4 regions of the Nocardioides daphniae genome follow, and region 4 is predicted to be linked to each of the others. Evidence: predicted binding sites of a transcription regulator. Region 4 holds the regulator's gene; each other region holds the start of a gene.
The links. The regulator LexA, encoded in region 4, represses DNA repair genes until DNA is damaged. The targets are predictions, from matches to a motif close to TCGAACANNTGTTCGA.
Positions count from the first base shown of each region.

Region 1: a site for LexA is predicted at 3,178-3,193, ahead of E2C04_RS02675 (HNH endonuclease signature motif containing protein). Genes of this name have one in related genera too.
Region 2: a site for LexA is predicted at 3,474-3,489, ahead of E2C04_RS11015 (DUF222 domain-containing protein). Genes of this name have one in related genera too.
Region 3: a site for LexA is predicted at 5,002-5,017, ahead of E2C04_RS05255 (HNH endonuclease signature motif containing protein). Genes of this name have one in related genera too.

Region 1 is NZ_CP038462.1:549,600-556,639, forward strand. It holds gene E2C04_RS02660 (DUF4395 domain-containing protein) at 1-450, shown strand, start outside; gene E2C04_RS02665 (sulfurtransferase) at 530-1,378, shown strand; gene E2C04_RS02670 (DUF1416 domain-containing protein) at 1,378-1,674, shown strand; gene E2C04_RS02675 (HNH endonuclease signature motif containing protein) at 1,755-2,996, opposite strand; gene E2C04_RS02680 (O-acetylhomoserine aminocarboxypropyltransferase/cysteine synthase family protein) at 3,368-4,654, shown strand; gene E2C04_RS02685 (sensor histidine kinase) at 4,730-6,217, opposite strand; gene E2C04_RS21195 (alpha/beta fold hydrolase) at 6,560-7,040, shown strand, end outside.
Region 2 is NZ_CP038462.1:2,254,591-2,261,630, forward strand. It holds gene E2C04_RS20975 (3-methyl-2-oxobutanoate hydroxymethyltransferase) at 1-196, shown strand, start outside; gene panB (3-methyl-2-oxobutanoate hydroxymethyltransferase) at 234-857, shown strand; gene E2C04_RS11005 (hypothetical protein) at 890-1,123, opposite strand; partial or broken gene map (type I methionyl aminopeptidase) at 1,148-1,995, shown strand; gene E2C04_RS11015 (DUF222 domain-containing protein) at 2,151-3,296, opposite strand; gene E2C04_RS11020 (prenyltransferase) at 3,533-4,495, opposite strand; gene crtI (phytoene desaturase family protein) at 4,492-6,147, opposite strand; gene E2C04_RS17765 (phytoene/squalene synthase family protein) at 6,144-7,040, opposite strand, start outside; gene E2C04_RS20980 (polyprenyl synthetase family protein) at 7,040-7,040, opposite strand, start outside.
Region 3 is NZ_CP038462.1:1,055,617-1,062,656, forward strand. It holds gene orn (oligoribonuclease) at 1-34, opposite strand, end outside; gene E2C04_RS05230 (MauE/DoxX family redox-associated membrane protein) at 140-694, shown strand; gene E2C04_RS05235 (DsbA family protein) at 645-1,511, shown strand; gene E2C04_RS05240 (hypothetical protein) at 1,511-1,765, shown strand; gene E2C04_RS05245 (adenosine deaminase) at 1,850-2,917, shown strand; gene E2C04_RS05250 (sugar O-acetyltransferase) at 2,923-3,516, shown strand; gene E2C04_RS05255 (HNH endonuclease signature motif containing protein) at 3,563-4,837, opposite strand; gene E2C04_RS05260 (YnfA family protein) at 5,047-5,382, opposite strand; tRNA gene E2C04_RS05265 (tRNA-Arg) at 5,457-5,530, opposite strand; gene E2C04_RS05270 (Bug family tripartite tricarboxylate transporter substrate binding protein) at 5,759-6,751, shown strand; gene E2C04_RS05275 (tripartite tricarboxylate transporter TctB family protein) at 6,748-7,040, shown strand, end outside.
Region 4 is NZ_CP038462.1:2,941,232-2,948,271, forward strand. It holds gene nrdR (transcriptional regulator NrdR) at 1-386, opposite strand, end outside; gene E2C04_RS14450 (hypothetical protein) at 732-1,067, shown strand; gene E2C04_RS14455 (LysM peptidoglycan-binding domain-containing protein) at 1,077-1,418, opposite strand; gene E2C04_RS14460 (GNAT family N-acetyltransferase) at 1,726-2,517, shown strand; gene lexA (transcriptional repressor LexA) at 2,616-3,344, shown strand; gene E2C04_RS14470 (ATP-dependent DNA helicase) at 3,367-5,343, opposite strand; gene secF (protein translocase subunit SecF) at 5,395-6,207, opposite strand; partial or broken gene secD (protein translocase subunit SecD) at 6,191-7,040, opposite strand, start outside.

The sequences.
Region 1 (7,040 bases), 1.2 Mb from region 4:
TCTCACGACACCACTGTGCCCCGGGTCGATCCCCGTGGCCCCCAGTTCGGCGCCGTCATCACCACCGTCGTCCTCGGAGTCGTCCTCGCGACCGCGCCCAGCACGTTCGCGGTCGCCCTGCTCGCCGTCCAGGCGGCACTCTTCGCGAGCGGCGCACTGCTCGGCGTCAACCGCACGCCGTACGCCTGGCTCTTCCGCACCGTCGTACGCCCCCGCCTGGGCGCCCCGACGGAGTGGGAGGACCCGGCTCCGCCGCGCTTCGCCCAGACCGTGGGCCTCGGGTTCGCCCTCGTCGGCCTGGCCGGCTTCCTCCTGGGGGCCGACCTGGTCGGCCTCGTCGCCACCGGCTTCGCCTTGGTGGCCGCCCTGCTCAACGCAGCCTTCGGCTTCTGCCTGGGTTGCGAGATGTACCTCCTGCTGCGCCGGGCCGCGTCGCCCCGCACGGCCTGAGCGCACGCTCCACCGCAGCACCCACGCACACCATCCCTGGTCACCGCACCACCCATCCCGAAAGAGAGAAGCACCAGCCATGAGCCGCGAAGACTCCCTCGTTTCCGTCCAGTGGGTCGAGGACAACCTCGGCGCCGACGGCATCGTCCTGATCGAGGTCGACGAGGACACCGCCGCCTACGACAAGGGCCACATCCCGACCGCCATCAAGCTGGACTGGACGAAGGACCTGCAGGACCAGGTCCGTCGCGACTTCGTCAACAAGGAGGGCTTCGAGAAGCTCCTCTCCGAGCGCGGCGTCAGCAACGACGACACCGTGATCCTCTACGGCGGCAACAACAACTGGTTCGCTGCCTACGCCTACTGGTACTTCAAGCTCTACGGCCACAAGAACGTCAAGCTCATGGACGGTGGCCGCAAGAAGTGGGAGCTCGACGCCCGCGAGCTGACCAAGGACGTCCCGACCCGTCCCGCGACCTCGTACGTCGCCCAGGAGCAGGACCGCTCGATCCGCGCCTTCCGTGACGACGCCGTCGCCGCGATCGGTGTGCAGAACCTGATCGACGTGCGCAGCCCCGACGAGTTCGCCGGCCGCCTGATGGCTCCGGCCCACCTCCCGCAGGAGCAGGCGCAGCGCGCCGGTCACATCCCGACCTCGCTCAACGTGCCGTGGAGCAAGAACGCCAACGACGACGGCACCTTCAAGTCCGACGACGAGCTGCGCAAGCTCTACGACGAGGTCGGCATCGACGACTCCAAGGACACCATCGCCCTGTGCCGCATCGGTGAGCGCTCGTCGCTGACCTGGTTCGTGCTGCAGGAGCTGCTGGGCTTCAAGAACGTCAAGAACTACGACGGCTCGTGGACCGAGTACGGCTCCCTCGTCGGCGTTCCGGTCGTTCTCGGCGACGAGCCGGGTGTCGCCTGATGTGCGGCGCGGTTGAGGGCGGCCTGTCGCTCGACGGCGTCAACGTCGCCAAGGAGGCCGTGATCCAGGGCCAGGTCACCCGTGACGGCGAGCCCGTGGCCACCGGCTACGTGCGCCTGCTCGACAAGACCGGCGAGTTCACCGCTGAGGTCCCCCTCTCGGCCACCGGCCACTTCCGGTTCTTCGCCGGTGAGGGCGTCTGGACGCTCCGCGCCCTCGCCCCAAAGGCCGAGCCGGTCGACCGCAAGGTCCACGCCCAGGTGGGCTCCGTGGCCGAGGTCGCGATCGCGGTCTGACCCACCCGCCAGCTCCATCCAGGACCCCGTCCCGCCTCGAGCGGGGCGGGGTCCTGTGCATGCATCGTCCTTCTATCGGCCTACCTCCTCCGGTGGAAGCGCAGGTCGCCGTTGGCCATCCGACTCATGTCGTAGCCGGGATCGTGCGCGAGGTGGTGATGGTGGGAGCAGAGGAGGGCGGCGTTGTCGAGGTCGGACGCGCCGCCCTCGCCCCACGGCACCAGGTGGTGCGCCTCGGCCCACGTCCCGGGGATGTCGCATCCCTCGGCGCGGCAGGTCGTGTCGCGCAGCAGGAGTGCGCGACGTTGGGCCTTCGAGAAGAGGCGTGAGGCCCGGCCCAGGTCGAGGACCTCGGAGTCGGTGCCCAGCACGGCCGGGATGATCCGGGCGTTGCAGGCCAGCCGACGTGCCTGGGCGGCGGTGATCGTGTCGTACCCGTCGCCGGGTACGCCGCTGCCGAGCGTCGCCACCCCGAGCCCCGTACGCAGCGCCTCGAACGAGATCGTCACCGTCAGGTTCGTGGCGTCGCCGCCATGGATCGGCAGCCGCCTGGGGTCCAGCGTCTCGAGCAGCTGCCCGAAGGCTTCTGCCAGCCGCCGCGGGTGGCTCACGGCCCGGCGGCCCGACGTGCGGTCCTCGCTGTCGGTGAGCCGCGGGTTGGTGAACGCGTGCAGGTAGGTCGCCAGGCGTGCCGCCACCGCGTCGGGGAGCAGGGCGGAGAGCCGCGTCGTACCGTCGCCGACGGCGCGCAGCCGCAGGCGCTGACGCTCGACGGCGTACCGCTCTGCCTGCTCGAGGCGCCGGCGCTCTGCCTGCTCGAAGCGGTCCGGGTCGACCAGCTCGAGGATGCGACGGCCGAGCGCGACCAGGTCCCTCGGGTCGTGCTCCTGCGAGAGTCGCACCAGCTCGGCCTCGGCCTGCGCGACGACGGCCTGCTCGATGCCGTCGGGAAGCTCTGCCATCGCGTGCGCGATCACCCGTGCCTGCGGCAGGTTGGTGCGGCCCTCACGCAGCGCGCCCGCCAGCGCCGGCAGGTCGCGGTCGAGCGCCTCGGCCAGTCGCAGGTCGGCGGCGGCGTCGCCACGGCGTACGTGCCCGTGGTGCGCCAGCCAGGTCTCGATCGAGCGGAAGCCCTCGCCCTGGGCCACGTCGCCGGCCGCGGCCATGACCCGCAGCCGCAGCTCGGCCGCGCGCGACTCCACCTCCAGCAGGGTCAGCAGCGCGCTGGCCTTCTCGTCGGTGCTCATGAAGGTCGGGTTGACGTCGGCCACCGACTTCAACGACGAGCTGATCGACGCCGCGACAGCGCTCACCGGATGCACGGACTCCACCTCCACTCCACAACGACGGTGCGCCACGCTCGCGGCGCCTGCTGGTCGTTGCTCCTGGAGGCCCGGACCTGCCGGACGATCACGTCACCCTCGCAACTGGCCCCGCCGTCTCCGGATGCCACCGCCGAAGCGGTGACCCGGTGTCATGGGCGAGGACCTGCCACGACACTATTCGAACACCGGTTCGAATGACCATCTCCCAAATCGGGGATTCGCCGGGCGTCGTCGTCACCGGCATCGAGACTGTCTCGCGTGCCGGACTGACTGCCCGCACTTCGGGACGAATGACCGCGTTGAAGTCTAGTCTCCTAGTTGTCTTTCAGACGTGACGCTGATCGTCACCTCGCAGCCCAGGAGTCCGCATGAACTACCGTCCCGAGACCCTCGCCGTCCACGCCGGCCAGGAGGTCGCCGACCCGGCCACCAACAGCCGCGCGGTCCCGATCTACCAGACCACGTCGTACGTCTTCAACGACACCGAGCACGCCGCGAACCTCTTCGCGCTCGCCGAGCCCGGCAACATCTACACGCGCATCATGAACCCGACCCAGTCGGTCTTCGAGGACCGCGTCAACCAGCTCGAGGGCGGTGTCGGTGCGCTGGCCGTCGCCTCGGGCTCCGCGGCGATCACCTACTCGGTGCTCAACCTGACCTACGCCGGCGACAACATCGTGGCGCTCTCCACCTTGTACGGCGGCACCTACGCCCTCTTCGCCCACACGCTGCCGCAGTTCGGCATCGAGGTCCGCTTCGTCGACCCGACCAAGCCGGAGGAGCTGGCCAAGCACGTCGACGAGAAGACCAAGCTGGTCTTCGGCGAGACCGTCGGCAACCCGAAGATCAACGTCGCCGACCTCGACGCCTGGTCGGAGGCTGCGCACGCGCAGGGCCTGCCCTTCATCGTCGACGCGACCGCCTCGACCCCCTACCTGGTGCGCCCCTTCGAGCACGGCGTCGACGTCGTGGTCCACTCCGCCACCAAGTACATCGGCGGCCACGGCACCTCCATCGGCGGCATCATCGTCGACTCCGGCAACTTCGACTGGGCTGCGCACGCCGAGCGCTTCCCCGGCCTCACCGGGCCCGACCAGGCCTACCACGGCGTCGTGTGGACCGAGGCCGTCGGCAACCTCGCCTTCATCATCCGCGCCCGCACCGTGCTGCTGCGCAACACCGGCGCCGCGATCACCCCGCACAACTCGTGGCTCTTCCTCCAGGGCCTGGAGACCCTGCACCTGCGCATGGAGCGCCACTCCTCCAACGCGCTGGCCGTCGCCCAGTGGCTCGAGGCCCACGACCTGGTCGCCTGGGTCTCCTACCCGGGCCTGGAGTCCAGCGCCGACAAGGAGGTCTACGACCGCATCTCGACCGGCAAGGGCTACGGCGGCCTGCTCTCCTTCGGCCTCAAGTCGGGCCGCGAGGGCGGCAAGAAGTTCATCGAGGCGCTCAACCTCTTCAGCCACCTGGTCAACATCGGTGACGCGAAGTCGCTGGCCGTGCACAACGCCACCACCACGCACTCGCAGCTGACCCCCGCGGAGCTCGAGGCGGCCGGCGTGCCGGAGGACCTCGTACGCCTCTCCATCGGCATCGAGAACGTCGACGACCTGATCGCCGACCTCGAGCAGGCGCTCATCGCCAGCAAGTGACCTGACCCGCGGCGCCCGCGCGCCACGGCGTACGACGGCCCCTCCTGCCTCCTCGGCGGGCGGGGCCGTCCGTGCTCAGCCTGCGTCCGGCTCCGCGTCGGGCTCCGTGTCAGGGCCCTCGACGGGCATCGTCACCTCGAAGCGGGTGCCGGTGCCGGGACTGCTGGCGAGGTCGATCTGCCCGCCGTGCGCCTCGACGATCGCCTTGACCACCGAGAGGCCGACGCCGATGCCCTGCACGGCCTGGTCGGTGGCGCTCGCCGTGCGGTAGAAGCGCTCGAAGACGTGGCTCTGCTCGTTGGCGCTGAGCCCGGGACCGGTGTCGACGACCTCCAGCACGACCATGTCGGCGCGCTGGTGCAGGCGTACGGTCACGGTGCCGGGGGCGGGGGTGTACTTCACCGCGTTGCCCACGAGGTTGTCGACGACCTGCGTGAAGCAGTCGGGGTCGAGCGTCGCCTTGATCCCCGGCTGCACGTCGACCTCCAGGTCGAGCCCAGCGGTCTCGGCGGCGGTGCGCAGCGGGGTGAGCGCCGCCTCCATCAGGTCGACGAGGTCGACGGTGCGGGTCTTGAGCTCGACGGCCTCGCTGGAGCCGGAGGCCTGCAGCAGCTGCCCCACCCGGCTCAGCAGGACGTGGGCGTTGCGCTGGGCGACGCGCAGCATCTTGAGCACGGTGACGTCGGCCGGGTCGATCTCGTCCTCGATGAGCTCGTGGTAGCCGATGATCGACGTCAACGGCGTACGCAGCTCGTGCGACACCGTGGTCAGGAACTCCTCGCGGGCACGCACGGAGTCCAGGACGTCGGTGACGGGGATCCCGACGATCACGTAGCCGAAGCGGTCGTGCTGGGTGCGGTGGATCTGGCGCGAGGAGAGCAGGTAGGCGACCTGGTCCTCGGGCGGGCCGAACCACGCGAGCTGCGCGTCGAACTCCTCTCCACGGTGCGCCCGGGCGAGCACGAACTCCTCGGGCGGGACCGGGGTGACCCGGTCGGGGGCGTAGTAGTGGACGACCGGCTCGATCGTGCCGTCGGTCTGGATCCCGGCCAGGTCGCCCAGCCGCCGGGCGTCGGGGTTGTCCCAGATCCGCTCGCCGGCGTCGTCGTAGGCCACGATCGTGACGTCGATGATGTCGAGCAGGGTCTGCGTCAGCAGCAGCTGGTCCTCGTTGGCGTCGAGGGTGGCCCGCAGGCGGTTGGCCTGGGCGGTGAGCCGGTCCTCGCGGCGGTCGCGCTCGAGGGCGAGCTGGCGCCCGCCGAGCAGCAGCCCGAGACCCAGCAGCGCCAGCGGCAGGTACTGCACCCACAACGGCCCCTCGCCCTGCGGGACGACGTCGCCCAGGTAGAGGAGCTGCATCACCGTGACCAGGGCCGCGGAGGCGATGAAGGCACCCGGCCAGCCGAACTCGAAGACCAGCCACAGCAGCGGGAGCACCACCACCAGGGCGGCCGTCGGCAGCACCGGCACGATCTCGGTGCCCATCAGCACCAGGGCGACGAGGGAGACGAGGGGCAGCGAGAGCCGCCAGCGGTGCGACAGCCGGCCGTGTGCACCAGCCACTTGGTGCCCGCCAGCGCGGCGAGCAGCACCAGTCCGGCGGGGGTGCGCCACCCACGCTCGCGGGGTCGTCGAGGAGCAGCACGCCCGAGGCGACCAGCACCGCGATGACCAGGGTCGAGATCGGCCAGACCATGGTGGTGGCGCGGGAGGTGGGTGGCAGGGCCAGCAGGTTGCGGGGAGGCTGGGGGGCAGTGGGGGTCAGGCTCAGCACCTCCTCGGTGTCTGGGGAAGGGCCCGGTCGGTGTCCCAGTGTGTCGTGCCCCACCGACCTGTTCAATCCGCCGGGCCGGAGTGTCCACGCCTGCACCCTGGCGACCGGGCCGAGGGGGCGGACGTGGGACCATGGAGCGTGACCGGCCCCTTGACTACGTCGAGACGCAGCGGGTCGTCCTCTTCTCCGAGTGCGACCCGCTGCGTCTGCGTGGCGGCGGCCGTCTCGACCACGTCGAGGTGGCGTACGAGACCTACGGCGAGCTGTCGCCCGAGCGTGACAACGTCATCTTCGTCTGCCACGCGCTGACCGGTCACGCGCACGCCGCGGGCCTCCACCTCGGCGCCAAGAAGCGCGGCTGGTGGGACAACATCATCGGCCCCGGCAAGCCGCTCGACACCGACCGCTTCTTCGTCGTCGCGCCCAACATCCTGGGTGGCTGCTCCGGCACGACCGGCCCGCTGTCGACCAACCCGGCGACCGGTGAGCCCTACTACCTCGACTTCCCGCTGCTGCACATGAGCGACCTCGTCGCCGTGCACCGGCGGCTGATGGGCCACCTCGGCGTCGAGCGGCTGTACGCCGGTGTCGGCGGCTCGCTGGGCGGCATGC
Region 2 (7,040 bases), 690 kb from region 4:
GACCGCCCCCTACGGCTCGGGCGCCGCTGCGCCCTCCTCCGAGCCCTCCCCCGCCCCGGTGCGCAAGGTGCGTACGCACCACCTGCGCGAAATGAAGGAGCGGGGCGAGCCGATCACGATGCTCACCTCGTACGACATGTACACGGCGCAGATCTTCGACGAGGCGGGCATCGACCTGCTCCTCGCCTCTCGGTGACAGCGCCTCCAACAACGTCTTCGGCAACGAGACCTCGCTGCCGGTCACGGTCGACGAGCTGGTCCCGCTCACCCGGGCCGTCGCCCGGTCGACGCGGCGCGCCATGGTCGTGGGCGACCTGCCGTTCGGCTCCTACCAGGCCTCGCCGGAGCAGGGCTACCTGACGGCCGTGCGCTTCATGAAGGAGGGCGGCGCCCACTGCGTGAAGCTGGAGGGTGGCGCCGAGATGGCGCCGGTGATCCGCAAGTGCGTGGAGGGCGGCATCCCGGTCATCGCCCACATCGGCTTCACCCCGCAGTCCGAGCACACCCTGGGCGGCTACCGGGTCCAGGGCCGCGGCGACGCCGCCGAGCGCGTGCTCGCCGACGCCCGTGCGGTGCAGGAGGCGGGCGCGTTCGCGGTCGTCATGGAGATGGTGCAGGCCGACGTGGCCGCGAAGGTCTCCGCCGAGCTCGAGATCCCGACGATCGGCATCGGCGGCGGCAACGGCTGCGACGGGCAGGTCCTGGTGTGGACCGACGCCTTCGGCATCCGCACCGGCAGGATGCCGCGCTTCGTCAAGCAGTACGTCGACGTGCGTACGGTCCTGCTCGACGGCGCGAAGGCCTACCGCGACGACGTGAAGGCCCGGACCTTCCCCGGCCCGGAGCACTCCTTCTGAGGTGACGCCCCCGAGGACCGGGGGCCGCCCCGTCAGCCGCGTTCGTTGTCCTCGCTGCTGCGCGGGTCGTCCTCGTCGTCCTCGGGGTCGTTCCACGCCGGGTCGTTGTCCCATGCCTCGTTGCGCTCCTCGACCTTCTCGAGCGCCCGCGACGCGTCCGCCTGGCTGGCGTAGGGGCCGAGCCGGTCGGCGTTCTTGCACCCCTCCCGGGGCTCGACCGTCTTGTGCTTGAGGCAGTACCAGTACTCCGAGTCCGTGTCGCTCATGCTCGCGAAACTACACTCGAACCCGTGAGTCCTGTAGTAGCTGCCGCCATCTCGCCGCGCCTCCCCGTCCCCTCCTTCATCGCCCGCCCGGAGTACGTCGACAAGCCGGCGCCCAGCCCTTCAACGGCTCCGAGGTGAAGGACGCCGAGACGATCGAGAAGATGCGGATCGCCGGCCGCCTGGCCGCGCAGGCCCGTGAGCTGGTCGGCAGCCACGTCGCCCCCGGCGTCACCACCGACGAGCTCGACCGGATCGGCCACGAGTTCCTCTGCGACCACGGCGCCTACCCGTCGACGCTGGGCTACCGCGCCTTTCCGAAGTCGCTGTGCAGCAGCGTCAACGAGGTGATCTGCCACGGCATCCCCGACGCCCGGGTGATCGAGGACGGCGACATCGTCAACATCGACATCACCGCCTTCATCCACGGCGTGCACGGTGACACCAACGCGACCTTCCTCGCCGGCGACGTCGACGAGGAGTCGCGGCTGCTCGTCGAGCGTACGAAGGAGTCGCTGGACCGCGCGATCAAGGCGGTCAAGCCCGGCCGTCGGATCAGCGTGATCGGTCGCGTCATCGAGTCCTACGCGAAGCGCTTCGGCTACGGCGTGGTGCGTGAGTTCACCGGTCACGGCATCGGCACCTCGTTCCACTCCGGCCTGGTCATCCCGCACTACGACCAGGACCACTACGACGACCTGATCGAGGTCGGCATGACCTTCACGATCGAGCCGATGCTCAACCTGGGCACCCACGAGTGGACGATGTGGCCCGACAACTGGACCGTCGTCACCCGTGACCTCAAGCGCAGCGCCCAGTTCGAGCACACCCTCCTGGTGACCTCCGACGGCGCCGAGGTTCTGACCAACCCCTGACCTCCCCTGACCTGCCTGCATCCCTACCGCCGCCTGTGGAAGCGGTAGTCGCCCGAGGCCAGCCGCGTCATGTCGTACGCCGCGTCGTGGGCGCGGTGGTGGTGCCGCGAGCAGAGGAGCGCGGAGTTGTCGAGGTCGGTCGCGCCGCCGTGTGATCAGGGGACGAGGTGGTGGGCCTCGGACCAGGTGCCCGGGATGTCGCACCCCTCGGCACGGCAGGTCGTGTCCCGCAGCAGCAGAGCTCGTCGTTGCGCCCTGGTGAAGAGCCGGGAGGCGCGGCCGAGGTCGAGCACCTCGGAGTCCGTGCCCAGCACCGCCGGGATGATCCGCGCGTTGCACGCCAGCCGGCGCGCCTGCGCAGCCGTGATCGTGTCGAAGCCGTCGCCAGGGACGCCGTTGTCCAACGTCGCCACCCCGAGGCCGTCGCGCAGCGACTCCAGCGAGATCGTCACGGTCACGTTCGTGGCGTCACCGCCATGGATCGGGAGGCGCCGAGGGGCCAGGCACTCCACGAGCTGGCCGAGTGCCTCGGCCAGCCGTCGGGAGTGGTTGACCGGCGAGCCGAAGCCCGTTGCCGTGCTCGCACCGGGGCCCTCGTCCAGGGCGCCGCGCACTGCTCCGTCGGCCAATCGCGGAGTCGTGAAGGCGTGCAGGTAGGTCGCCAGCCGCGCTGCCACCGCGTCCGGGATCACTCCTGAGATCCGGGTCAGCCCGTCACCCGCAGCCCTCATACGCAGGCGCTGCCTCTCGCTGGCATGCCGCTCGGTGTCCTCGAGCCGGCGCCGTTCCTCGTCCTCGAACCGCTCAGGGTCCACGACCTCGAGAATCCGCCGGCCGAGCTTGGCCAGGTCGCCGGGGTCGTGGTCGACGGCGAGCTTGACGAGCTTGACCTCGGCGGCCTCGATCACCTCGCAGCCGACCCGGGCGGGGAGCTCCTCGACGGCGGCCGCGATCACGCGCGCCTGGGCGATGCTCACCCGTCCCTCACGCACTCCCGCCGCCAACGTCGGCCGCTCCCGGTCCAACGCCTCGGCCAGCCGCAGGTCAGCGGCGGCGTCGCCCCGGCGTACGCGACCGTGGTGCGCCAGCCACGCCGCGATCGACCGGAAGCCCTCCCCCTCGGCCACGTCACCCGCAGCGGCCATCACCCGCAACCGCAGCTCGGCGGTGCGCGACTCGACCTCCAGCAGCGACAGCAGTGCACTGGCCTTCTCGTCGGCGCTCATGAACGTCGGGTTCACGTCGCACACCGACTTCAGCGACGCACTCATCTCCTCGGCGACCGCGTTCACCGGATGCATGAGCCCACCTCCCTCGACAACGACGACGAGCGCCCTGCGCGTGGCACCCACTCATTCGTTGCTCCTGGAGGCCCGGACCTGCCGGACGATCACGTCACCCTCGCAACTGGCCCCACCGTCTCCGGCTGCCCCGAGAGGAACCCGGTGTCCTGGGAGAGGACCTGACGCTCACAATATTCGAACACCAGTTCGAATGCCATCCCCCAGATCGGGGAACCGGGTGCGTCGAACCGCCGTCAGAGCACGACGAGCACGATCATCAGCTGCGTGACCAGGAATCCGGTCACGAAGTTGAGCCAGAGGAAGCGCCGCCAGCCCGCGTTGGCCTGCTCGCACTCCTCGTCGGTGATCGCCAGGTAGGGCGCGACGTTGGCGACGTACGGCACCACCAGCGCTGCCGCCCACTGGCCCGGGCCGGGCATCATCAGCAGCGCGGTGCCGCCGGCCACGTAGCAGTAGAGCGCGAACCAGACGGTCGGTCGCGCGCCGAGCACGGTGCCCACCGAGGCGATGCCACCCTCACGGTCGGCGCGCACGTCCTGCACCGCGCCGAAGGCGTGCGAGCCCATCCCCCAGAGGAAGAAGCCGATCAGCGACATGAGCACCGGGCCCTCCCACGTCACGCTGGCGCCGCGGTCGGCGGCGAGCGCGAGGCCGAGGACGGCCGGGCTCACGAAGTGGGTGCTCGAGGTGAGCGAGTCGAGGAACGGCTGCTCCTTGAAGCGCAGTCGCGGGGCCGAGTAGGCAACGACCGCGAAGATGCTGACGGCGAGGACCAGCGCCGAGGTGGTCGACCCCATCGCCAGCAGCGCCACGACGAAGGGCAGCGGCGTCAGCACCGCGGCCCACAGCGTCGTACGGTGCACGGCCCGGTCGAGCACGACGCCCTCGACGCCGCCCTTGCGTGGGTTGCGCAGGTCGGACTCGTGGTCGAAGACGTCGTTCACGCCGTACATCACCAGGTTGTAGGGCACCAGGAAGAAGAGCGTGCCGACCCAGAACGCGGCGTCCAGTCCCCCACCGACGAGCAGGTAGGCGGCGCCGAACGGGAAGGCGGTGTTGACCCACGACAGAGGGCGTGACGAGGCGACGACCGTACGCAGTCGCGACAGCCCGGCAGACGTCTCGCCGTGACCCGTATCACCGCGGCCCAACCCCCCGTCGCCAGGCGCGAGCGGCAGCTCGACGACCGCGCTCACGAGGTCGCTCCTCGTCCGGCTCCGACGGTCTCCAGCTCGCGGCGCGCCACCAGGGGCGTGGCGACCATGCCGCCGACACGATCGCCACGCAGCCTCTTGAGCACCAGCTCGGCGCTGATCAGGCACATCGGCAGCCCGATCCCTGGCAGGGTGCTGGAGCCCGCGTAGAGCAGGCCCTCGACCTTCTTCGAGACGTTGGAGGCGCGGAAGAACGCACTCTGGGAGAGGCGGTGACCGGGGCCCAGCATGGTCCCGGACCAGGCGTTGAGGTCGCCGGCGAAGTCGCCGGGGCCGACGGTGCGGCGTACGACGATCCGTTCGGCCAGGTCGGGGATGCCCGCCCAGCTGGCGACCTGGGCGATGGCCGCGTCGGCGACCCTCTCCACCGCGGGGTCACCCTGGCCGTCGAGGCCGCCGCGACCGAGGTCGACGTCGGCAGGCACCGGCACGAGGACGAAGAGGTTCTCGGCGCCCTCGGGCGCCACGGAGGCGTCGGTGGCGCTGGGGCGGCAGACGTACGACGAGGCCGGGTCGGGGACGTACTTGCCGTGGCCCCTGCGGTCACCGAGCACGCCGTCGAAGTTGGTCTCCCAGTCCTCGGTGAAGAACATGGTGTGGTGCGCCAGCTCGGGCAGCTCGCCGGTGACGCCGAGGTAGACGAGCACGGCGCCGGGGCCGGGGTCGCGACGACGCCACCACGACTCGGGGTAGGTCTGCAGGTCGCTGGGCAGCAGCCGGGTCTCGAGGTGGTGCAGGTCGGCAGCACCGACGACGACGTCAGCCGCGACGCGCTGCTCCGCACCGTCCTGCCCGCGGTAGGCGACGCCGCAGACGGCGGCCTTGCGGCGGGACCAGGGCTTGGCACCGGGCAGCGCGACGGTGTCGATCGAGGTGACGGTCGCACCGGTGCGGATGGTGACGCCGAGCTCGGTGGCGAGCGACACGAGGGTGTCGACGAAGGCAGCGAAACCGCCCTGCGGGTAGAGCACGCCGTCGTCGAGGTCCATGCTGCTCATCAGGTGGTAGAGCGCGGGGATCCGCTCCGGCGAGCCGCCGAGGAAGACCGCGGGATAGCCCAGCACCTGCTGGAGGCGGCGGTCGGAGAAGCGCGAGTGCACGTGCGACTTGAGGCTGCGCAGCAGCAAGGGCAGGAGCTGTGGGGCGCGGCGGAGCACGTCGGCGTTGAGCACGTCGCCGACGCGCTCGAAGCTGGTGTAGAGGAAGTGGCGCAGGGCGACCTGGTAGGTCTCGCCGGCCTGGTCGAGGTAGGCGTCGAGCTGGGCGCCGGCGCCAGGCTCGAAGGACTCGAAGACCGCCTTGTTGTCCTCGCGCGCCACGCGCGTCTCGAGGGGGCGCTCCTCGCCCTCAAAGTAGACCCGGTAGCCGGGGTCGAGGACCTCGAGGTCGAGCTGCTCGGCGGCAGAGGTGCCGAGCAGGCGGTAGAAGTGGTCGAAGACCTCGGGCATCAGGTACCACGACGGCCCGGTGTCGAAGCGGAAGCCGTCCTTGGCCCATGACCCGGCGCGGCCGCCGAGCTCGTCGCGCTGCTCCAGCAGCTCGACCTCCCAGCCGTCGGCGGCGAGCAGGGCCGACGTCGCCAGTCCGGCGACTCCGCCGCCCACCACGACGACGCGGCGTCGGTCGGCGCTCACGCCGCACCTCGGGCCAGCACCAGGGCGACCAGCTGGGCCTTGCGCGGCGACGGCACCCGGACGCGCTGGGTGCGGATCGCGGCGGGCGGCGTACGACGCAGGCGCAGGGCCAGCTCGCCGAAGAGGACGTGGGCGGCGCGCACCGCCCGGCGGCTGCTGGCCGGCAGGTGCGGGATCGCTGCGGCGGCGACGGCCAGGTCGGCGTCGATGTCGTCGAGCAGGCGGTCGCGGGTCGCGTCGTCGAAGTGGTCGACGTCGAGCCCCGGGAAGTAGCTGCGGCCCAGGTCGTCGTGGTCGGCGGCCAGGTCGCGCAGGAAGTTGATCTTCTGGAAGGCCGCGCCGAGGCGCAGGGCGCCCTCGCGCAGCCGGTGGTACTGCAGCTCGGCGTCGGGGGTCTCGAGCAGGAAGGCCTTGAGGCACATCAGGCCGATCACCTCGGCGGAGCCGTGGACGTACGCCGCGAAGCTCGCCTCGTCGTGCTCGACGCGCTCGAGGTCCATCCGCATCGAGGCGAAGAACGGGTCGATGAGCTCGGCGTCGATGCCGCAGGTGCGGGCGGTGCGGGCGAAGGCGTGGACCACCAGGTTGGCGCTGTGGCCGGTCTCCAGCGCGCGCAGCACCTCGGCGTGCAGCTCGGTGAGCAGGGCGGCGCGGCCGGCCACGTCACCGTCGGGGCGCGGGGCGTCGACGACCTCGTCGGCGACCCGGACCAGCGCGTAGACGTTGCGCACGTGCGTACGCACCGAGGGCGCGAGCAGGCGCGAGGCCAGGCCGAACGAGGTCGAGTAGCGGCGGATCACCATGTCTGCGGCGGCCTCCGCGACCTCGTCGTAGAGCTCGTACGGCAGGGGTTGCGCGCCGCGGGCGGGTCTCGCCGCCTTCTCCCTGAGTCT
Region 3 (7,040 bases), 1.7 Mb from region 4:
TCTCGCAGTCGATCCACACCAGTCGGTCATTCACGGGCCACGACCCTACTAGTGATCGCCGACATCCGAGGGGTCGTGGGCCTCGACCGTCGGCACGGGGCTGCCGCTCGCGCTGTGGGCGCTGACCTAGGGTGTGGACGTGCAGCCTCCACGCGTCTGGCAGGGAGCGTTTCCCTGGATCGGTCTCGTCGCCCGTCTGGCGACCGGCGGCGTGTGGCTCGTGGCCGGGGCGATCAAGCTGCCCGACCCCTACGAGAGCATCAGCGCCGTGCGGGCGTACGAGGTGCTCCCCGAGGCGCTCGTCCCCGCGGTCGGCTACCTGCTGCCGGTGGTGGAGGTCGCGATCGGTCTGCTGCTGATCCTGGGCCTGCTGACACGCACCAGCAGCGTGGCCTCGGCGATCCTCTTCGCCGTCTTCGTCGCCGGCATCGCGTCGGTCTGGGTCCGTGGGATCGAGATCGACTGCGGCTGCTTCGGCGGGGGAGGCGAGAAGGAGGGCGCCTCGGCGGAGTACCCGCTGGAGATCGCCCGCGACCTGGGGCTGATGCTGCTCTCGGTGTGGCTGGTGTGGCGTCCGCGTACGCGGTGGGCGCTGGACAACATGCTCTTCCGCTCGTCCGAGCGGGGACCTGAAAGGAACGACGATGGCGAAGAACCCGCCGAAGAAGAACGCGCCGGGCACCCGGTCCGATGAGCGGGCCGCGACCGCGGCCAAGCGGGAGGCGCGTCGCGAGAAGGCCGCGCGCCAGGCCGCTGCCGCACTGGCCGAGAAGAAGGCGCGCCAGCGCAAGGAGCGCCTGATGGTCGGCGGCATCGTCGCCGCCGTCGTGCTGCTCGTGGCCGGCGTCGTGACCTGGCAGGTCATGCGCAACTCCGGCCCCGTCGCCGTCCCGGACAACGCCACCGACAAGTACGGCGTCTCGATGGGTGAGGCCGACGCCGGCGCCCAGATCGAGATCTTCGCCGACTTCCTGTGCCCCGCCTGCAAGAGCTTCGAGGCCGCGGCGGAGGCGCCGCTGACGCAGCTGGCCGAGGCCGGCGCTGCCCACGTCACCTACAACCCTGTCGTCATCCTCGACCAGTTCGGCGACTACTCCGAGCGCGCCGCCAACGCCTTCGCCGTCGTGCTCGACACCGCCGGCGCCGAGGTGGCCCTGGAGTTCCAGGCCGCCCTCTTCGCCGAGCAGCCCTCGGAGTCGGGCTCCAAGCCCGACGACGACTGGCTCATCGACCTCGCCGTGGAGTCGGGCGCCAAGGAGTCCGAGATCCGCGACGACATCGAGGGCATGAAGTTCGAGCGCTGGGTCAAGGAGGCGACGCAGGAGTCGGAGCGCCGCGGCCTGCGTGGCACGCCGACCATCTTCATCAACGGCAACCAGGTGGAGCCCCAGGACGCTCTCAACCAGATCCAGCAGCTCGCCCAGGCGGCCGGACCGGCCCAGCCCGAGGGTGACGCCGGCGCGGGTGAGGGTGACGCAGGTGAGGGTGACGCGGAGAAGGACGCCAGCTGATGCACGTCGTCAAGGTGCAGCGGTGGGTCATCACCGCGCTGGTCCTCACCACCGCCCTCCACTTCGTCGCGGGCCTGCTGATCCTCGCCGTCACGCTCGACCGGGCCGACGCCTTCTGGGTGCTGACCGTCATCTCGATGATCGTCACCGCCCTGGCGATCGTCGGCGTACGCCTGCTCCACCAGGTCTCGCCGTTGACGGTGTGGCTGCTCGTGGCGGTCGTTCCACTGGCGGTCTCGCTCTACTTCCGCTGACAGACTTCCGCTGACCACGGAACCGGGTCTGGCCACCCGGTCGGCGCCTTTCGAGGGTCGCTGGCCGGGTGGCACACTCGGCGGATGAGCATCCCCGCCCGTACGCCCGGACGGCTCTCCGAGTTCGTCGCGGGCCTGCCCAAGGCCGAGCTGCACGTCCACCACGTCGGGTCTGCGTCGCAGCGGATCGTCCAGGAGTTGGCCGAGCGCCACCCCGGCACGGTGCCCAGCGACCCCGACGAGCTGCGCAAGTTCTACGAGTTCCGCGACTTCGCCCACTTCATCGAGGTCTACCTGGCCGTCGTCGACCTGCTGAAGGAGCCGGAGGACATCCGGTTGCTGACCTACGAGGTCGCACGTGACCTGGCGCGCCAGAAGGTGCGCTACGCCGAGCTGACCTGCACGCCCTACACGTCGGTGCTGCCGCACGAGGCGCGGCGAGGAATGCCGATCGAGGCCTACACCGACGCGATCGAGGAGGCTCGGGTCGCCGCCGAGCGCGACTTCGGCGTCGTCCTGCGGTGGATCTACGACATCCCGGGGGAGTCGGGCGTCCCAGCGGCCGACGAGACGCTCCTCTTCGCGCTCGAGTACCCGCCGTCGGCCCTGGTCGGCTTCGGCCTCGGCGGTCCGGAGATCGGCGTCCCGAGGCCGCAGTTCCAGCGTCACTTCGACGCCGCCCGGGCCGCCGGGCTCCGCTCCGTGCCGCACGCGGGGGAGACCACTGGCCCGGAGACGGTCTGGGACGCGATCCGGCTGCTGGGGGCGGAGCGGATTGGCCACGGCACCACGGCTGCCCAGGACCCGGTGCTGCTGGAGTACCTGGCTGAGCACCGGATCCCGCTCGAGGTCTGCCCGACCTCCAACGTGGCGACCCGAGCCGTCGACTCGCTGGACGCCCACCCGTTGCGCACCTTCCGCGACGCCGGCGTCGTGGTCTCCATCAACTCCGACGACCCGCCGATGTTCGACACCGACCTCAACACCGAGTACGAGGTGGCGGCCGACATGTTGGACCTCGACGAGCGGGGAGTCGCCGACCTCGCTGTCGCGGCGGTGGACGCGTCCTTCGCCACGGAGCACCTGAAGAGTGAGCTGCGTGCCGAGATCGACGCCTGGACCTCGGCCTTCCTCGCCGAGCGGGCAGACTGACGCCCATGGCTGGCTTCTTTGACTCGACCGATTCCGCTGCGCCCCTGATCCCGACGATGCGTGACCGCATGCTCGCCGGGCAGCCCTACGTCGCTGACAGCACGGTGCAGGAGCTGACCGACCGAGGCCAGCGGGCGGCCGTGGCGTACAACGCGGCGAGCCCGACGGACGCCGAGGCCAGGCGCGCCCTCCTGGAGGAGCTCTTCGGCCAGGTGGGGGAGGACGTCGAGGTGCGCAGCCCCGTGCACGTCGACCTCGGCACCCGCATCTCCCTCGGCGACCGCACCTTCGTGAACTTCGGGCTGGTCGCGCTTGACGTCGCCGAGATCCGGATCGGCGCCGACGTCCAGATCGGTCCGAACGTCCAGCTGCTCACCCCGCTGCACCCGCTCGACGCCGAGCAGCGCCGCCAGAAGTGGGAGGGCGGCGCGCCGATCACCATCGGCGACAACGTCTGGCTCGGTGGCGGCGTCATCGTCTGCCCGGGCGTCACGATCGGTGCGGACACCGTGGTCGGCGCGGGCTCGGTGGTCGCCAAGGACCTGCCTGCGGGCGTACTCGCCGTGGGCAACCCGGCGAAGGTGATCCGCCACCTCTGAGCCGACTCGTCTGCTGCGCCTCCGCGGCGCCCTGTTGAGCATCTCTCTACCTCCGCCGGTGGAATCTCAGGTCGCCGTTGGCGAGTGTGGCGAGGTCGTAGGCCGCGTCGTGGGCGCGGTGGTGATGCCGGCTGCACAGCAAGGCAGCGTTGTCGAGGTCGGTGGCGCCGCCGTGGGACCAGGGGACGAGGTGGTGGGCCTCGGACCAGGTGCCGGGGATCGTGCAGCCTTCGGCGCGGCAGGTGCCGTCGCGCAGGGCCAGGGCGCGGCGTTGGGCCTTGGTGAAGAGCCGGGCGGCGCGGCCGACGTCGAGGACTTCGCCGTCGGTGCCGAGGACGGCGGGGATGATCTGGGCGGTGCAGGCCAGGCGTCGGGCCTGGGCGGCGGTGATGGTGTCGAACCCGTCGCCGGGGGTGGTGTTGTCGATGGTGGCCACCCCGAGCTCCTGCTTCAACGTCTCGAAGGGGAGGGTGACCATGACGTGGGTGGCGTCGCCGCCGTGGATTGGGAGGCGCGTGGGGTCGAGGGTCTCGAGGAGCTGGGTGAACGCCTCGGCCATCTTGCGGGGCTGGGTGATCCGCTGACCGAATGCAGTTGGCTTGTCAGCGTCGGCGTCGTCGACGGTGCTGCGCACCGCGCCGTCGGCCAGTCGCGGGTTGCTGAACGCGTGAAGGTAGGTCCCGAGCCGGGCCGCGGTGGCGTCGGGCACGACTGCGGTGATCCGGGTGGTGCCGTCGCCCAGGGCGCGGATCCGTAGGCGCTGCCGCTCGCTGGCCCGTCTCTCGGCATCGGCCAGCCGGCGGGCTTCTTCCTCCTCGAACCGGTCGGGGTCGACGAGCTCGAGGATCCGGCGGCCGAGCTTGGCCAGGTCGCTGGGGTCGTGGTCGGCGGCGAGCTCGACGAGCTTGGTCTCGGCGGCCTCGATCACGTCCAACCCGACCCGGGCCGGGAGCTCCTCGACCGCGGCCGCGATCACCCGGGCCTGGGCGATGCTCACCCGTCCCTCGCGCACGCCCGCCGCCAACGTCGGCCGCTCCCGGTCCAACGCCTCGGCCAGCCGCAGGTCGGCGGCGGCGTCGCCGCGGCGTACGTGCCCGTGGTGGGCCAGCCAGGTCGCGATCGACCGGAATCCCTCACCTTCGGCGGCGTCGCCCGCGGCGGCCATCACCCGTAGCCGCAGCTCGGCAGTGCGCGACTCGACCTCCAGCAGCGACAGCAGCGCACCGGCCTTCTCATCGGCGCTCATGAACGTCGGGTTCACGTCGCACACCGACTTCAGCGACGCACTGATCGCCTCCGCGACCGCGTTCACCGGATGCACGGCACACCTCCTGGGACGACGACGCCATGCACGGCATGGCTCTGGACGGTCGTCGCTCCTGGAGGCCCGGAACCCGAGCTATCACGTCACCCTCGCAACTGGCCCCACCGTCTCCGCCGACTCGATGGCCGCGGTGTCATGAGTGAGAACCTACGGCGACTCTATCGAACACCAGTTCGAGTATGAAGTGCCAAAATGGGGGATTCGGGTCAGGCCGTGCGCGGGGCGTACATGATCACCGCGACGCCGACCAGGCAGATCAGCGCGCCCGTCACGTCGTACCGGTCGGGCTTGAAGCCGTCGACGGCCATGCCCCACAGCAGGGAGCCTGCGACGAAGACCCCGCCGTACGCCGCCAGGATGCGCCCGAAGTGGGCGTCGGGCTGGAGGGTCGCGACGAAGCCGTAGATGCCGAGCGCGATGACGCCGGCGCCGATCCACAGCCAGCCGCGGTGCTCGCGCACGCCCTGCCACACCAGCCAGGCACCGCCGATCTCGGCGAGGGCGGCCAGGGCGAAGAGGGTCATCGAGCGCACGGTGTCCACGCGGAGATTGTCGCTGACGACTGCTTCGGTGGAGGATTCCAGTCACCAGGTGACTGAAATCCTCCACTCAAGGGCGCCCCCGGCAGGATTCGAACCTGCGACCAGCGGATTAGAAGGCCGCTGCTCTATCCAGCTGAGCTACGGAGGCAACGGGACGCAGCCGGTGCGAACGTCGGGAGCTCCCGCGCGTGCGCGCTGACCCGGCCTGGTGACCCGGGGCGGAGTCTAGCGACCTCGCTGCCGCGGCTGGCCCGTCTGGTCGGGAGAGCCTCATCGATTGACGCTGTCACTGACCAAGTTTCGTGACCTCATCGGATCAAGTCGTACGTGGCGGACAAGGGTCGACACCGCTCGGCACGCGGGACAAGATGAGGAGATGCCACTCTCGGGCCGTCCAAGGACCAGGGCGGCGATCCTCGCGGTCGTCGTCGCCTCCACCCTCGCGGCCTGCGGGGTGACCCGCGGCGACGACAGCCGCGACCTGCTGATGATCATCCCCAACAGCCCGGGGGGCGGCTACGACCTCACCGGGCGCGCAGCCGTCGCGGTGATGGACGCCGAGGAGATCACCGGCGGCGACATCACGGTCGACAACGTGGTGGGCGCCGGGGGAGCGGTGGCGATGACCTCGCTCATCGGGCGGGCCGGCGACGAGCACACGCTGATGACCGTCGGCCTGGGCGTGGTGGGCTCGACCTACTCCTTCGGCAGCGAGTTCGGGGTCACCGACGCCACCCCGATCGCCCAGCTGATGAGCGAGCCGGAGGGCATCCTGGTGCCGGCCGACTCGCCCTTCGAGGACCTCGACGACCTGGTCAAGGCGTGGAAGACCGACCCGGGGGAGATCGCGATCGGTGGCGGTTCCTCGCCGGGCGGCCCGGACCACCTCTTCCCGATGCAGCTGGCCGCCACCGTGGGCATCGACGCCAACGACGTCAACTACGTGGTCTACGACGGCGGCGGTCCGCTCACCAGCGCGTTGCTCGGCAAGAAGATCGAGGTCGGCTTCTCCGGCCTGGCCGAGTTCGAGGGCTCGATCCGCAGCGGCGACCTGCGGGTGCTCGGCGTCTCGGGGGAGGAGCGCTACCCGTCGGGCCAGCTCGCCGAGGTCCCGACGCTGACCGAGCAGGGCGTCGACCTCGTCTTCCTCAACTGGCGCGGCGTCCTGGCGCCGCCGGACATCAGCGAGGCCCGCACCGAGGCTTTGATCGCCTACTTCGAGGAGATGCACGCCAGCCCCGGCTGGAAGGAGGAGGTCGAGAAGAACGGCTGGACCGACGACTTCCGCACCGGCGACGACTTCGGCACCTTCCTCACCGAGCAGGACACCCGGGTGGCTGACACCCTCGACGAGCTGGGGCTGCTGTGAGCGCGACCGACCTGCCGGGCCCCGTCCCCGGCCACACCCCCGACACCGGGCCCGTCCGGTCCCACGACAGGGCGCAGTACCTGCTGGCGCTCGTCCTCGCCGTGGTCGGCGTCTACACGGTCCTCGACGCGCGCGGCCTCAACGTCGGCTTCGGCGACCCGATCGGGCCACGGGTCTTCCCGTACGTCATCGGCACGGGCCTGGTGCTGCTCGCCGTGCTGCTCGCGATCGCGACCTCCCGCGGTGACGTGCCGCAGGCCGAGGAGGGGGAGGACGTCGACCTGACCAC
Region 4 (7,040 bases):
CGGTAGACGGAGGCGAACCGGAGGTAGGCGACCTCGTCGAGGTCGCGAAGGGGGGCCAGGATCGCCAGGCCCACCTCGTGGGCCTGGATCTCGGCGGAACCGGTGGCGCGCAGGGCGATCTCCACCTCCTGACCCAGGCAGGCCAGCTGGTCCTCGGTCACGGGGCGGCCCTTGCACGCCTTGCGCACACCCTGGACCGCCTTGTCACGGTTGAAGGGCTCGCTGGCGCCGGAGCGCTTGAGCACCGTCAGCTGCATGAGCTCGACCGTGCTGAACCGCTTGCCGCACTCCGTGCAGGCACGACGACGACGGATCTGACCGCCGTCCTCGGACACGCGCGAGTCGAGGACCCGGGTGTCGGTGTGCCGGCAGTGCGGGCAGTGCATGGCGTTCCTTCTCCCTGTGGATGAAGCCGGTCCAACTGTGGATGATCGTGCTGCGGGCTGTGCATCCAATGTCCACTTCTGTGGACTAGATGTGGAAAACCACAACCGTGTAACTACTAGATGTTGTGGTAACCGTACGCGCCCTCCCCAATACTTGGCAAGCGGATCGCGCGAACTCCAGCCACATCGCGGGACGACAGAAAGATCGACCGCCATCTGCGCAGGTCACAGGCCCGACGACGACCGAAAAGGCGTCGCCACCGAAGGAGTTCCGGCCGCGTGACGCGACCCTCTCCGGGCGCCGAAGAAGGCACGCCGCGGCCACTCTCCTGACAGAATGGCGCCGTGGCCCAGGGGAAGCGTGCAGGTTCGAGACGAGCAGCTCCCCCGCCGCGGACCCTGAACACCGCAGCACTCGCGTACGCCGGTGGGATCACGCTCTGCGTCATCGCTTGGGGCTACCTCGTCTACGCGGCCATCGACTTCGGGTCGAGCGCCCGGGCCGGCAACGCCGGCGCCTGGCTCCTGCTCATCCTCGCGGGCGCGGGGGCCGCAACCTGCCTCTTCGTCGGCCTGATGCTCTTTGCGCGCCTCGGGTCGGCGCTCGGCGCGACCCGCCCTCCCCAGGGCGATGGATCAGAGCCTCCGCGGCCTACCGGCGGACGTCGCGCCGCCCGCTGACCTCGTACGTCAGTCGGCGACCGGGACGTGGATCTCCTGGCCCAGGGTGACGACGGAGGAGTCGAGGTTGTTCAGCTCGCGGATCTCCGAGACCATCGCGCGGACCTCGCCCTCCTCGGCGACCCCGGCAGCGATGCCCCACAGGGTGTCGCCCTCGTTGACCACGACGACCTCGGTCGCCTGCGGAGCGCCGGCCTCCTCGCTGGCGGACGAGACGCCGCCAGAGCCACGCCCACGACGAGGGCCAGGAGGAGCGCAGCGAGCACGACGACGACGCGACCACGACGAGTCAGACGGACCTGGCCGCGGGGAGCGGCGGCGGTGACGGTCGAGGCGGTGGCGATGGGTCATGGAGACCTCCTGGGGAAGTGGTGGTCGTGCAGGTGCGTTGCTGTCGAACTGATGTCTATGCGGACCCGCCGACAGTTTTGGATCGAGCACCTTGACCTGCCGACGAATTCGATCAGACGTTCGATCGAACACATGTGCGACGTTAGAGCAGATGTTCGAACGAATCAAGCATCTGGTCGAACAAAAGTTCGAACGCTCTCCACGTGCCCCTCAGCTACCCGATTCTCGGCATCTGTGGCGAAAGCCTGTGCGGACGTCACCCGTATGGGGCATGCAGCCGTCGCGGCGCAGCCCTAGCGTCTGCCGCATGCGAGACCTCCTGACCACGGCCTCCGACACGATCGAGGCCGACTTCGCGGCGCTCCAGGCCGCCATCGCGCGCTCCCCGTCGCTGTCGACCGCGGACGAGCCGGACGCGACCGTCTACTGGTCCACGGCGCCGCTCGCCCTGCTCAACGTGGTCGTCAACGCCCACATCGCCCCGGAGGCCGTCGCCACCCGGGCACCCGCCCTGATCGAACCGTTCCTCCGCCGCGGCCTGCCGTTCCAGTGGATCACCACCCCCTCGACGACGACGCCGGCCCTCGAGGCCACGCTGGCCCAGCTGGGGCTGCTCGCCCGGGAGTACCCCGCGATGCACACCGCCCTGGGCGCGCCCGTCGACCCGGGCACGCCGGACGACGTCTTCATCGACGTCGCTTGGCCCGACGGCGTCGAGCCGGCCAGTCGCGCCATCCTCGAGGCGCTCGGCCACCCGGCCGCCCAGCAGGAGGTCACGCTGGGCGTGCTCGACACCCTCGACCCGGCCGACAACCAGTTCTTCATCGCCCGCAGCCTCCGCACCGGCGAGGTCCTGGGAGCCAGCACCATGCACGTACGCGGCACCAGCGTGATGCTGGCGAACGTCAGCACCACGCCGGCCGCGCGCGGGCGGGGCATCGGCCGCGCCCTGGGCGCCACCATGATGAACCGCGCCGCCTCCATCGGGGCCCAGTCGGCGACCCTCATCACCAACTCCCGGGCCTACCCGACCTACGTCGAGCTGGGCTTCCGCACGCAGTTCACCTGCGTGGCGTGGGTCTGGGACCCGCGCCGCTGAACCGCACGTGACACGCCGTTCGAACACATGTTTGAACTGGGGTCGGGATCGGACTAGCGTGAACCCCACGTCAGTCCGCACCACCCAGGAGGATCCACATGCCCAAGTCCAGCGGCGACACCGGCAAGGTCGTCTCCCTGCCCGACGGACCTCCTGACGCGACCGGGCTCACCGCGCGCCAGCAGCTGGTGCTGACCACGATCCAGGAGGCGCTGGAGACCCGGGGCTACCCGCCGAGCATGCGTGAGATCGGCACTGCGGTCGGTCTCACCAGCTCAAGCAGCGTCGCCCACCAGCTCAAGACGCTCGAGGAGAAGGGCTTCCTCAAGCGTGACCCCAACCGGCCGCGCGCGCTGCAGGTCTTCCTGCCCGAGTCGATGGCGGCCTCCCGAGCCGTCTCCAGCGCGGACGACTCCGACTTCGACCCCACGGACGTGGGCAACGCGGCGCCCGCAGCGGCGTACGTGCCGGTCGTGGGTCGTATCGCGGCCGGTGGCCCGATCCTGGCCGAGCAGCGGGTCGAGGACGTCTTCCCGCTCCCCAAGCAGCTCGTCGGCGACGGCACGCTCTTCCTGCTCGAGGTCTCCGGCGACTCGATGGTCGACGCGGCCATCTGCAACGGCGACTACGTCGTGATCCGCCAGCAGCCCGACGCCGTCAACGGCGACATCGTCGCCGCGATGATCGACGGAGAAGCCACGGTGAAGACCTTCCAGCGCAAGGGCGGCCAGGTCTGGCTGCTGCCGCACAACGACGCGTACGAGCCCATCGACGGCACCCACGCCACCATCCTGGGCAAGGTCACCGCGGTCCTGCGCAGCCTCTGATCCCGGGCTCCCGTACGCCGCGTCAGCCCGCGGCCGCGATGCGGCCGAGGGCCTGGCGCACCACGGACGGGTCTGTCGTCGACCACATCGGCGGCAGGCTCGCCTTGAGGAACCCGCCGTAGCGCTTGGTCGCCAGCCGCGGGTCGAGGATCGCCACCACGCCCTTGTCCTCGGTGGTGCGGATCAGGCGACCGACCCCCTGGGCCAGCAGCAGGGCCGCGTGGGTCGCCGAGACCTGCATGAAGCCGTTGCCGCCGGCCTTGTCGGCGGCCCGCGAACGGGCAGACATCAGCGGGTCGTCGGGCCGCGGGAACGGGATCCGGTCGATCAGCACCAGCTGGCAGGTGTCGCCGGGCACGTCCAGGCCCTGCCAGAGCGTGAGCGTGCCGAAGAGGTTGGTGTGCGGGTCCTCGACGAACTGCTTCGCCAGCTCCGGCAGCTGGGCGTCGCCCTGCGCCAGGGTGGTGAGGTGCGGGAGCCGCTCACGGACGGCCTCCGCCGCCGCGTCCGCCGCCCGTCGGGACGAGAAGAGCCCCAGCGTGCGCCCCTGGGCGGCGTCGATCAGCTCGACGATCTCGTCGATCTGCGCCTTGCCGAGGCCGTCGCGACCGGGGTCCGGCAGGTGCCGGGCGACGTACAGGATGCCCTGGCGCGAGTAGTCGAAGGGTGAGCCCACGTCGAGCGCCCGCCACGGCAGCGCGTCGTCGGCGCTCACCTCGCCGGCGCCCGTGTCGACGCGCTCCGACGGCTTGAGCCCGAGGCTGCCGGCGACCGCGTTGAAGTCGCCGCCGAGCATCAGGGTGGCGGAGGCGAAGACGACCGTCTTCTCGGTGAGCAGGCGCTCACGCATCTGGGCCCACACCTGCAGCGGCGCCACGGCCAGCCGGGCCGGGATCCGCTCGCGGGCCTCGTTGAGCCAGAGCACGTCCGACTCCTTGAAGGCCGCCATCCGCTCCGCGGTGGCGAAGACCTCCTGCGCCAACCCCTTGGCCTGCGTACGCCCGGCGTCGGCGTCGCCCTCGTCCTTGCCGAAGGCGGAGACCAGGGACCGTGCGGCGTCGCGGACGAGGACCAGCGCGTCGGAGAGCTGCTCGCCGGCGGTCTCGATCCGGCCCGGCGAGGTGGCGGCGAGCGCATCGGCCAGGGCGTCCGCGGCGTCGGCCAGGTCGTCGGCGGCGGTGGAGGCCGCGCCCTTGTCGGCGATGTGCTTCTGGGAGCGCTTCGCGGCCCGCTGCACGTCACCCACGGTGAGCTCGTCGGTGGCTGCCTGGGTGACGCGGCTGACCAGCTCGTGCGCCTCGTCGATCACCACGACGTCGTAGTCGGGGATCATCGGCACGCCCTCGATCGCGTCGATGGCGAGGAGCGAGTGGTTGGTGACGATCAGGTGGGAGCTGGCCGCCTTCTCCTTGGCCCGCTCGGCGAAGCACTCCTGGGCGAAGGCGCAGCGCGCGGCGCCCAGGCACTCGCGGTGGTTGACGCTGACCTGGCGCCAGACCCTCTCGGTGTGCCGAGGGGCGTTGTCACGCTCCCCCGTGCCGCCGGTCTCGGCCTCCATCTCGGCCCAGCCACGCAACGCCAGGACCTCGGCACCCATCGAGCCCTCGGGGACGTCGACGAGCACACCCTGGTCGTCCGGGACGCCCTCGCGGATGCGGTGCAGGCAGGCGTAGTTGGAGCGGCCCTTCAGCACGGCGTACGAGGTGTCGAGCCGGTCGCCGACCGCCTCCACGAGCCGCGGGATGTCGCGCTCGACGAGCTGGTGCTGGAGCGCCAGCGTCGCGGTGGCGACGACCACGCGGTCGTGGTTGAGCAGGCTCGGGACGAGGTAGCCGAGCGACTTTCCGGTGCCGGTGCCGGCCTGGACGATGAGGTGCTGCTGCTCCGTCATCGCCCGGGCGACGGCCTCGGCCATCTCGACCTGGCCGGAGCGCTCCTTGCCCCCCAACGCCTCGACGGCGGCGGAGAGGACCTCACGGACGGGCGACTTGTCTGGCACCGGCTGAACTCTAGCCAGCCCCGCCGACAACTACGGCACCGCCGCGGTCGGTCAGACCACGGCGCCGGACTGGTCGCGCTCGATCTTGGCCTTCTCCGCCTTCTCCTTGGCCATCGGCCACTTCTGCTGCAGGTAGGTGACCAGCGGGGTGGCCACGAAGACCGAGCTGTAGGTACCGACCAGGAGACCGACCAGCAGGGCGATCGAGAAGTCGCGCAGCGAGTCGCCACCGATGATCGCGAGGGCGGCGAGGATGAACATGGTGCCCAGACCGGTGTTGACCGTGCGCGGCAGCGTCTCCACGGCAGCCTTGTTGGCCTGCGCAGTGAACGAGTCGGTCGGCTTCGAGCCCTGCCAGCGCTCACGGACGCGGTCGAAGACGACGACGGTGTCGTTGACCGACAGACCGATGATCGTCATGGCCGCGGCCAGGAAGATGCCGCCGTCGATCGGCTTGCCGAGCCAGGCGAAGAGCCCGACCACGATCGCGACGTCGTGCACCATCGCGAGCACGGCCGAGACACCGAAGGTCCACTTGAAGCGGACCGCCAGGTAGAGCAGCTGGGCCAGGAACGCGACGCCGAAGGCGATCAGCGCGCGGTCGCGCAGCTCCTTGCCGAAGGAGGCGCTGCTTCTCGTCACGCTCCAGGTCGGCCGTGCCGCCGACCGTGGCGATGGCGTCCTGGACCTGCTGCGCCTCCTCGCCGTCGATGGTGCCGGTGCGGACCAGGATCTTGTCGCCGTCGGTCTCCTGGACCGACGCGACGTCGATGCCTGCGTCGTCGAGCGCCTCACGCGCGTCGTCGGCCGTGACGGTCTTCTGCGTCGAGTACTCGAGCACCCGGCCGCCGGCGAACTCGACACCGAGGTTGAGGCCGTTGACGAAGATGCCCGACAGGGCGATGACGGTGACCACGCCGGAGAGGGCCAGCCAGTTGCGCCGCCCCTTCATCAGGTCGGGGTTCTTGCGCTCCAGCCACTTGCGCACGCGCCCGATGTCACCGATGCCGGTGACCGCCGGGTGCTTGGCGATGCGCTTGTTGGAGACGCCGATCTCGGTCAGGACGCGCGCGATGATCAGCGCGGAGATCATCGAGGCGACGACACCGATGGTCAGGGTGACACCGAAGCCCTTGATCGGCCCGGAGCCGAGGAAGAAGAGCAGGCCGGCCGCCAGCAGCGTGGTCACGTTGGAGTCGATGATCGCGCTCCACGCCTTGTTGAAGCCCACCATCAGCGCGCGGCGCAGGCCGGCGGAGGGGTACGCGGCGTACTCCTCGCGGGCGCGCTCGAAGACGAGGACGTTGGCGTCGATCGCCATGCCGATGGCGAGCACGAAACCAGCCAGGCCGGGCAGCGTCAGCGTCGAGCCCAGCGCGATGAGCATGGCGTAGGCGAGCAGGGCGTACGAGGCCAGCGCCAAGGTGGCCATCAGGCCGACGAAGCGGTAGACGGCCACGATGAAGAGGCCGGTCAGGGCGATGCCGATGACGCCGGCGAGGATCGAGTCGTCGATCGCCTTCTCTCCCAGGGTGGGGCCGGCGAAGCGGACGTCGATCGGCTTGACCTCGAGCGGCAGCGAGCCACCCTCAATCAGGGCCGCGAGCTCGTTGACCTCGTCGACGGTGAAGCCGCCGGTGATCTGGGTGCCGCCCTGGATGGAGCCGCCGCAGGAGCCCTGCACCTCGGGGGCCGAG